DNA from 3 places in the Streptomyces sp. NPDC111520 genome. Region 2 is predicted to be linked to each of the others. Evidence: predicted binding sites of a transcription regulator. Region 2 holds the regulator's gene; each other region holds the start of a gene.
What was found. The regulator HrcA, encoded in region 2, represses chaperone genes, less so after heat shock. The targets are predictions, from matches to a motif close to TTNGCACTCNGNNNNNCNGAGTGCNAA.
Positions count from the first base shown of each region.

Region 1: a site for HrcA is predicted at 1,451-1,477, ahead of groL (chaperonin GroEL). Genes of this name have one in related genera too.
Region 3: a site for HrcA is predicted at 1,911-1,937, ahead of groES (co-chaperone GroES). Genes of this name have one in related genera too.

Region 1 is NZ_JBVKBW010000002.1:347,452-350,725, forward strand. Features, by position in the region: gene thrC (threonine synthase) at 1-350, shown strand, start outside; gene ACZ7MY_RS05645 (MoaD/ThiS family protein) at 395-673, shown strand; gene ACZ7MY_RS05650 (cold-shock protein) at 1,097-1,303, shown strand; gene groL (chaperonin GroEL) at 1,664-3,274, shown strand, end outside.
Region 2 is NZ_JBVKBW010000001.1:500,857-504,130, reverse strand. Features, by position in the region: gene ACZ7MY_RS02365 (DUF3097 domain-containing protein) at 1-34, opposite strand, end outside; gene ACZ7MY_RS02360 (MBL fold metallo-hydrolase) at 65-799, opposite strand; gene hrcA (heat-inducible transcriptional repressor HrcA) at 1,008-2,024, shown strand; gene dnaJ (molecular chaperone DnaJ) at 2,024-3,163, shown strand.
Region 3 is NZ_JBVKBW010000015.1:11,043-14,316, reverse strand. Features, by position in the region: gene groL (chaperonin GroEL) at 1-1,331, opposite strand, end outside; gene groES (co-chaperone GroES) at 1,454-1,762, opposite strand; gene ACZ7MY_RS30430 (THUMP-like domain-containing protein) at 2,124-3,274, shown strand, end outside.

The DNA.
Region 1 (3,274 bases), on a different contig from region 2:
CCATCGCCAAGTCGCTCGCCATCGGCAACCCGGCGGACGGCCCCTATGTGCTGGACATCGCCCGGCGCACCGGCGGCGCGGTGGAGGACGTCACCGACGAGCAGATCGTCGACGCCATCAAGCTGCTCGCCCGGACCGAGGGCATCTTCGCCGAGACGGCCGGCGGCGTGACCGTCGGCGTGCTGCGCAAGCTCATCGAGACCGGGCAGCTCGACCCGGCCGGGGAGACCGTCGTCCTCAACACCGGCGACGGCCTCAAGACGCTGGACGCCGTCGCCCCGACCTCCCGTCCCACGGCCACCATCCGCCCGAGCCTCGACGCGTTCCGCGCCGCCGGCCTGGCCGGCTGACCCCACCGCACCGGCTGACCCAGACTGAAGGTGAACCCCGCATCATGAGCGCTACCGTCCGCATCCCCACCATCCTCCGCACCTACACCGGCGGCCTGGCCGAGGTCCCGGCCGAGGGCGGCACCCTGGCCCAGGTCATCGACTCGCTGGAGCGGAACCACCCCGGCATCTCCGCGCGGGTCCTGGACGACACGGGCAAGCTGCGCCGTTTCGTGAACGTCTACGTGAACGACGACGACGTCCGTTTCTCCGAGGGGCTGCAGACCTCGGTGGGCGAGGGCGCGTCCGTCTCGATCATCCCGGCGGTGGCCGGAGGCTGCTGAGCCGCACGGCCCGCGGGCGACAGGGGTGCCGGGTACCTCCCGGCACCCCTGTGTGCGTGAGGGGTAGTTGAAGGCCTGTACAGTTGCCCTGAGCAGGTCGCAACTCCCTGCAACGCTCTGCGCAACCCCCCTTCCCGGGGCGGTCTTGTCGACGATTTATCGCCAAATTCACGTGGCGTTTGTCGTGTTGGCCCCCTATGTCCGGTCCGAGTTGCCCCGGATTATTCGCCGAACAGGCTCTTCTTCCGATTCCGTGTGCCCGGAATTCTCGTCCGATTGACCTGTTGCAGACAGCGTCCGGGCAGATACATTCAGCCGCGGTCGACGCGTTCCGGCGCACGCCCCCTTGGCTGTAGGGGGTGAGGTCTGACCCGGGTCCGCGAGGTGCGGGTCTGCGAAGGGCCAGCAATAGGGGAGTTAGGAATGGCTCAGGGCACCGTCAAGTGGTTCAACGCGGAGAAGGGCTACGGCTTCATCGCGGTCGACGGTGGTGCGGACGTCTTCGTGCACTACAGCGCGATCCAGATGGACGGCTACCGCACCCTCGAGGAAGGTCAGCGGGTCGAGTTCGAGATCTCGCAGGGCCAGAAGGGGCCGCAGGCGGACATGGTCCGTCTCGCAGCCGGCTGACGCGCCGCGCATCGGCCACGGAGCACTTTCGCGTACGGCCGCTCAAACGTACGCGTCGAGGCCCGCCCCGCACAGGGGCGGGCCTTCGTGCTGTCCGGGGGCCCGCGGACCGGGACCTGCGGGTTGTCCACGGCACCGGCCAAGCGGCTTGCACTCTCCTAGGGCGAGTGCTAATCATTGGCGTTAGCACTCTGACGTTGAGAGTGACAAAGGACCGAGTGGGTGAGGCCCGCTCGAACGCCGGAAAGGAACCGGCGGGAGGGCAGGCCGTCCGTCGCGGGCGCCGGCGCGGTCCTGGAGTAATCCTTCCCCGCAGCCGTGCGCCGCGGGGGGACCCCAAGTCCGGGAGGACCACTTCACATGGCCAAGATCATCGCGTTCGACGAGGAGGCACGGCGCGGTCTCGAGCGCGGGATGAACCAGCTCGCCGACGCCGTCAAGGTCACCCTCGGCCCCAAGGGCCGCAACGTCGTCCTCGAGAAGAAGTGGGGCGCCCCCACGATCACCAACGATGGTGTGTCCATCGCCAAGGAGATCGAGCTCGAGGACCCGTACGAGAAGATCGGCGCGGAGCTGGTCAAGGAGGTCGCGAAGAAGACGGACGACGTCGCCGGTGACGGCACGACGACCGCGACCGTCCTCGCCCAGGCGCTGGTCCGCGAGGGCCTGCGCAACGTCGCCGCCGGCGCCAACCCGATGGCGCTGAAGCGTGGCATCGAGAAGGCCGTCGAGGCCGTCTCCGCCGCCCTGCTCGAGCAGGCGAAGGACGTGGAGACCAAGGAGCAGATCGCCTCCACCGCCTCCATCTCCGCCGCCGACCCGCAGATCGGCGAGCTCATCGCCGAGGCGATGGACAAGGTCGGCAAGGAAGGCGTCATCACCGTCGAGGAGTCCCAGACCTTCGGTCTGGAGCTGGAACTCACCGAGGGCATGCGCTTCGACAAGGGCTACATCTCGGCGTACTTCGCCACCGACCTGGAGCGTATGGAGACGTCCTTCGACGACCCGTACATCCTGATCGTCAACTCCAAGATCTCCGCGGTCAAGGACCTGCTCCCGCTGCTGGAGAAGGTCATGCAGTCCGGCAAGCCGCTGCTGATCATCGCCGAGGACGTCGACGGCGAGGCGCTGTCGACCCTGGTCGTCAACAAGATCCGCGGCACCTTCAAGTCCGTCGCGGTCAAGGCCCCGGGCTTCGGCGACCGCCGCAAGGCCATGCTCGGTGACATCGCCATCCTCACCGGTGGCACCGTCATCTCCGAGGAGGTCGGCCTCAAGCTGGAGAACGCCGGCGTGGACCTGCTCGGCCACGCCCGCAAGGTCGTCGTCACCAAGGACGAGACCACGATCGTGGACGGCGCCGGCGACCAGGACCAGATCCAGGGCCGCGTCAACCAGATCCGTGCCGAGATCGAGAACAGCGACTCGGACTACGACCGCGAGAAGCTCCAGGAGCGTCTGGCGAAGCTGGCCGGCGGCGTGGCCGTCATCAAGGCCGGTGCCGCCACCGAGGTCGAGCTCAAGGAGCGCAAGCACCGCATCGAGGACGCGGTGCGCAACGCCAAGGCCGCCGTCGAGGAGGGCATCGTCGCCGGTGGTGGCGTGGCCCTGCTCCAGGCGTCCAACGTCTTCGAGAAGCTCGAGCTCGACGGCGACGAGGCCACCGGTGCGTCGATCGTGAAGCTGGCCCTCGAGGCCCCGCTGAAGCAGATCGCCGTCAACGCCGGCCTCGAGGGCGGTGTCGTGGTGGAGAAGGTGCGCAACCTGACCCCCGGCCACGGCCTCAACGCCGCCACGGGCGAGTACGTCGACCTGATCGGTGAGGGCATCATCGACCCGGCCAAGGTCACGCGCTCCGCGCTGCAGAACGCGGCCTCCATCGCCGCGCTCTTCCTCACCACCGAGGCCGTCATCGCCGACAAGCCGGAGAAGGCCGCCGCGCCGGCCGGCGGCGGCATGCCCGGCGGTGAC
Region 2 (3,274 bases):
GGGTGAGGTCGGGGTCGTAGCTGCGGCTGCGCATGCCAGGGATCGTATCCGCGCGGTGCGCGGCTCAAGCGGATCCGAACCGGGCGGCGAGCGCGTCCCGTTGGGCGCGGACGAAGCGGGCGTCGACGACGGCGCCGTGGCCCGGCACGTACAGCGCCGTCTCGCCGCCCAGCAGGAGCAGCCGGTCCAGGGCGGCGGGCCAGGCGTGCGGTGCGGCGTCGGGCCCGGCCTGGGGCTCGCCGGACTCCTCGACGAGGTCGCCGCAGAAGACCACGGCCGGTGTGCCCGGTACGACCACCACCAGGTCGTGCGTGGTGTGTCCCTCACCCGGGTGGACCAGCATGACCTGCCGGTCGCCGCCGAGGTCGAGTTCGTACGAGCCGTCCACGAGCCGGCCGGGGCGCACGAGCGCCTCCACTGCCTGCGCGGACTCGGCCTCCGCGGCGCCGTGCCCGACGGCGTCCCGGCCCAGGGAGAAGCGCTCGCGGTCGAGGTAGGTGTCGAGGGTCATCTCGCCGAAGACCTCGGCGCCCTCGAAGGCGGCGGTGCCGAAGACGTGGTCGAAGTGGCCGTGGGTCAGTGCGATGTGCGTCACGTCCCGCCCGGTCAGTTCGCGGACCTCCCGGCGCAGTCCGGCGCCCTCGGGGACGGAGGAACCGGTGTCGACCAGCAGCACGCCCCCGTCGCCGACCACGACCCCGACGGTGACGTCGAGGAACGGCAGCCGCCGCCGCGCGACCCCCGGTGCGAGCTGTTCCCAGCCGCCGGGGGAGCCCGGCGGGGTCGGTGTGGTCTCCACAACGCGACGGTATCCCCGCGACCGGCCCGGCGCCCGCTACGGTGGCCGGTCAAGGACGTCCCGGGGCCGGACCCGTGGACGGGCCCTTGCCGAGGTCTTGCCACCCCGCCGTACACTGACTTGGGGAAAACTGGCACTCAGGGAAGAGGAGTGCCAGGCCACGGGGGCGACACGACCCGCACGGTGACCGAGCGACTGGAGGTGCGCGATGCTCAGTGAACGACGGCTGGAAGTACTGCGTGCCATCGTCCAGGACTACGTGGGCACCGAGGAGCCGGTCGGCTCGAAGGCGCTCACCGAACGGCACGCCCTCGGCGTGTCCCCGGCGACCGTCCGCAACGACATGGCCGTGCTGGAGGAGGAGGGCTACATCCAGCAGCCCCACACCAGCGCCGGCCGCGTGCCGACCGACAAGGGCTACCGGCTCTTCGTCGACCGGCTCACCAGCGTCAAGCCGCTCTCCGGCGCCGAGCGCCGGGCCATCGGGAACTTCCTGGACGGCGCCGTCGACCTCGACGACGTGGTGGCCCGTACGGTGCGGCTGCTGGCGCAGCTGACCCGGCAGGTCGCGATCGTCCAGTACCCGTCGCTCACCCGCTCGACGGTGCGCCACGTGGAGCTGCTCGCGCTCGCCCCGGCCCGGATCATGCTGGTGCTGATCACGGACACCGGACGGGTGGAGCAGCGGCTGGTGGACGTCCCCGCACCGGTCGGCGAGACCGTGCTGGCCGACCTGCGCGCCCGGCTGAACAGCCGGGTGGTGGGGCGCCGGTTCAGCGACGTCCCGCCGTTGGTGCAGGAACTCCCCGAGGGCTTCGAGCCCGACGAACGGCCCTCCGTCCAGGTGGTCCTCGCCACACTCCTGGAGACCCTGGTCGAGGAGACCGAGGAGCGGATCATGCTCGGCGGCACGGCCAACCTGACCCGCTTCGGGCACGACTTCCCGCTGACGATCCGCCCGGTGCTGGAGGCGCTCGAGGAGCAGGTGGTGCTCCTCAAGCTGCTGGGCGAGGCCAAGGACTCGGGCGTGACGGTGAGAATCGGTCACGAGAACTTCCATGAGGGCCTGAACTCCACATCGGTCGTCTCCGTCGGCTACGGTTCGGGCGACGAGGCGGTGGCGAAACTCGGCGTGGTCGGACCGACCCGCATGGACTACCCCGGAACGATGGGAGCGGTACGCGCAGTGGCACGTTACGTCGGACAGATCCTGGCGGAGTCGTAGTGGCCACGGACTATTACGCCGTGCTCGGCGTGCGCCGCGACGCAGGCCCGGACGAGATCAAGAAGGCATTCCGCCGTCTCGCGCGAGAGCTGCACCCGGACGTCAATCCGGACCCGAAGACCCAGGAGCGGTTCAAGGAGATCAACGCCGCCTACGAGGTGCTCTCGGACCCGCAGAAGAAGCAGGTCTACGACCTCGGCGGCGACCCGCTGTCCGCCAACGGCGGCGGTGCGGGTGCGGGTGCGGGCTTCGGCCAGGGCTTCGGCAACTTCAGCGACATCATGGACGCCTTCTTCGGCACGGCGTCGCAGCGCGGCCCGCGCTCGCGCACCCGGCGGGGCCAGGACGCCATGATCCGGCTGGAGATCGAGCTGGACGAGGCGGCCTTCGGCACGACCAAGGACATCCAGGTCGACACGGCCGTGGTCTGCAACACCTGCCACGGCGAGGGCGCCGCCCCGGGTACGACCGCGCAGACCTGTGACATGTGCCGCGGCCGCGGCGAGGTCTCGCAGGTCACGCGGTCCTTCCTCGGCCAGGTCATGACCTCCCGGCCGTGCCCGCAGTGCCAGGGCTTCGGCACCGTCGTGCCGACCCCGTGCCCGGAGTGCGCCGGCGACGGCCGGATCCGGTCGCGGCGCACGCTGACGGTCAAGATCCCGGCCGGTGTCGACAACGGCACCCGCATCCAGCTGGCGGGCGAGGGCGAGGTCGGCCCCGGCGGCGGCCCCGCCGGCGACCTGTACGTCGAGATCCGCGAGTTGCCGCACGCGGTGTTCCAGCGGCGCGGCGACGACCTGCACTGCACCGTCACGATCCCGATGACGGCCGCGGCGCTGGGCACCAAGGTCCCGCTGGAGACCCTGGACGGGATGGAGGAGATCGACATCCGGCCGGGTACGCAGTCCGGCCAGTCGATCCCGCTCCACCAGCGCGGCATCACGCACCTGCGGGGCGGCGGCCGGGGCGACCTCATCGTGCACGTCGAGGTCCAGACCCCGGGCAAGCTCGACCCGGAGCAGGAGGAACTGCTGCGCCGCCTGGCGAAGCTGCGCGGCGAGGAGCGCCCCCTGGGGCAGTTCCAGCCGGGCCAGCAGGGGCTGTTCTCCCGCCTGAAGGACGCGTTCAACGGGCGCTGACCGCCCAGCGGCCCGCGGTCCGGGGTGTCGTCCACCCCGGACCGCGGGCCGTCGTCCGCCGTGGCACGATGGGCGCATGGCCGCCCTGACCCACCGCTCCCCGAGGACCGC
Region 3 (3,274 bases), on a different contig from region 2:
CGGACGACCGCCACACCGGTGGCCTCGTCGCCGGTCTTGCCGAGGCCGTCCTCGAGCACCTTGACCGCGTGGACGAGCGCGGAGCCACCACCGGAGACGATGCCCTCCTCGACCGCGGCGCGGGTCGCGGAGATGGCGTCCTCCAGACGGTGCTTCTTCTCCTTGAGCTCGACCTCGGTGGCCGCGCCGACGCGGATGACGCACACGCCGCCGGCCAGCTTGGCGAGGCGCTCCTGGAGCTTCTCGCGGTCCCAGTCGGAGTCGGTCGAGGCGATCTCGGCCTTGATCTGGTTGACCCGGCCGCTGATCTCCGCGGACTCGCCGCCACCGTCGACGATGGTGGTGTCGTCCTTGGTGACGGTCACGCGGCGGGCGCTGCCGAGCACGTCCAGGCCGACCTGGTCGAGCTTGAGGCCGACCTCCTCGGCGACGACGGTGCCACCGGTGAGGGTGGCGATGTCGCCGAGCATGGCCTTGCGGCGGTCGCCGAAGCCGGGGGCCTTCACCGCGACGGCGTTGAAGGTGCCGCGGATCTTGTTGACCACCAGGGTGGACAGGGCCTCGCCCTCGACGTCCTCGGCGATGATCAGCAGCGGCTTGGAGGCGCCGGCCTGCAGGATCTTCTCCAGCAGCGGGAGCAGGTCCTGGATGGAGGCGATCTTGCCCTGGGTGATGAGGATGTAGGGGTCCTCCAGGACGGCCTCCTGGCGCTCCTGGTCCGTCACGAAGTACGGCGACAGGTAGCCCTTGTCGAAGGCCATGCCCTCGGTGAAGTCCAGCTCCAGGCCGAAGGTGTTGGACTCCTCGACGGTGATGACACCGTCCTTGCCGACCTTGTCGATCGCCTCGGCGATCAGCTCGCCGACCTGCTTGTCCTGGGCGGACAGCGCGGCGACGGCGGCGATGTCGTCCTTGCCCTCGATCGGGCGGGCGGTGGCGAGCAGCTCGTCCGAGACGGCCTTGACGGCCGCGTCGATGCCCTTCTTCAGGGCGGCGGGGGAGGCGCCGGCGGCCACGTTGCGCAGACCCTCGCGGACCAGCGCCTGGGCGAGCACCGTGGCGGTGGTGGTGCCGTCACCCGCAATGTCGTTGGTCTTGGTCGCCACCTCCTTCACGAGCTGCGCGCCGAGGTTCTCGTACGCGTCCTCGATCTCGACCTCACGCGCGATGGTGACACCGTCGTTGGTGATGGTCGGGGCGCCGAACTTCTTGTCGATGACGACGTTGCGGCCCTTGGGGCCGATCGTCACCTTCACGGTGTCGGCGAGCTTGTTCACGCCGCGCTCAAGGGCGCGACGCGCGTCCTCGTCGAACTTCAGGATCTTGGCCATACCGGCGGAATTCCTCGTCTTTGGGTTCTCGTCGAAGACCGCGCCCCGGGTCCCCGGTCCGTGAGGACTCGGTGTGCCCGGGGCGTGGTCACGGCATTACTCGCTTGCGCGCGGCGCCGGTCCTACTTCTCGACGATCGCGAGGACGTCGCGAGCCGAGAGGACGAGGTACTCCTCGCCGCTGTACTTGACCTCGGTGCCGCCGTACTTGCTGTACAGCACGATGTCGCCGACCTTGACGTCGAGCGGGATGCGGTTGCCGTCCTCGAAGCGACCCGGGCCCACGGCCAGGACGACGCCCTCCTGGGGCTTCTCCTTGGCGGTGTCCGGGATGACCAGGCCGGAGGCGGTGGTCTGCTCGGCATCCAGCGGCTGGACCACGATGCGGTCCTCGAGCGGCTTGATGGCAACCTTGGTGCTGGCGGTCGTCACGATCCGACCTCCCCCTTCAAAGGGCTCACGGGAGTGTCTGTCTGGGGTGGCGACCTGGTAGGCCCGTCGTCGCGGGTGCCGGACCTGCCCGTCGCGTTTGTGCTGGCACTCGGCAAGGCTGAGTGCCAGGTCCGAGATTATGACGCGCTTAGCACTCGGTCAAGCGGAGTGCCAACGCCGCGCCGTACGAGCCGCCCTCCCCCTGGTGGAACGGCGTGCCCGGCCCCACGATTCCGGCCCGCGGTTCCGGGCCCGGCGCGCCGCCGGGCCTCGGACGGCGCCCCGGGGGTACGGCCGGCCGTACGCAACGGCGGCAGAACCGGTCACGGCCCCCGGACGGCGCCCGCGGCGGCGCGGGACAATGGACGGCGTGGATCTTGACGCGTTCTCGGCCCTCCTGACCGATGAGAGCCAGTTGCTGCTGGCCTCCCTGCGGGACTACGACCCCGCCGCCGAACTGGCGACCGCGACACGGCTGCGGCGGGAGCACGACGCCGGCCTGGTGGCGGCCGCGCTGACGCAGGCACGGCTGCGGCAGCGGGCGGCGGCGAAGTTCGGCGAGGACGCGTACCGGATGTACTTCACGCCAGAAGGGGTCGAGCAGTCGACGCGGGCCTCCGTCGCCCGGCACCGGGCCGAGCGGTTCGCCGCGCTCGGGGTGCGGCGGCTGGCCGACCTGTGCTGCGGCATCGGCGGCGACGCCGTCCCGCTCGCCCGCGCCGGTGTGGAGGTGCTGGCGGTCGACCGCTCCCCGCTGACCTGCGCGGTGGCACAGGCGAACGCGGAGGCGCTGGGGCTGGCCGACCTGATCGAGGTGCGCTGCGCCGACGTGACGGAGACCGTCGTGGACGGCTGTGACGCGGTCTTCGCCGACCCGGCCCGGCGCGGCGGGCGGGGCAGGATCTTCGACCCCGAGGCGTACTCCCCGCCGCTGTCGTGGGCGGTCGCGGCGGCCCGGAAGGCCCCGCTGGCCGCCCTGAAGGTGGCGCCGGGGATCCCGCACGAGGCCGTGCCGGAGGACGCCGAGGCGGAGTGGGTCTCCGACCACGGCGACGTGAAGGAGGCGGTGCTGTGGTTCGGCACGGCCCCGGGGGCCCGCCGGGCGACCCTCCTGCCGTCGGGCGCCTCGCTGCCCGCCGCCGGCCTGCCCGACCCGCGGGTGCGCCCCGTGGGGCGCTGGCTGTACGAGCCGGACGGCGCGGTCATCCGGGCCCACATGGTGGCCGACGTGGCGGCGCGGGTCGGCGGCGGTCTGATCGACGCGACCATCGCGTACGTCACCTCGGACGAGCCGCACACCACGCCCTGGGCGACCGCCTACGAGATCACCGACGTGCTGCCCTTCAACCTCAAGCGGCTCAAGGCGCTGCTGCGCGAGCGCGAGGTGGGCGTGCTGACCGTCAAGAAGCGCGGCTCGGCCGTCGAACCGGAGGAGGTCCGCCGCCGGGTCAAGCCCCAGGGCCCGAACGCGGCCACGGTCTTCCTCACCCGTGTCGCGGGCGCCCCGAGCAT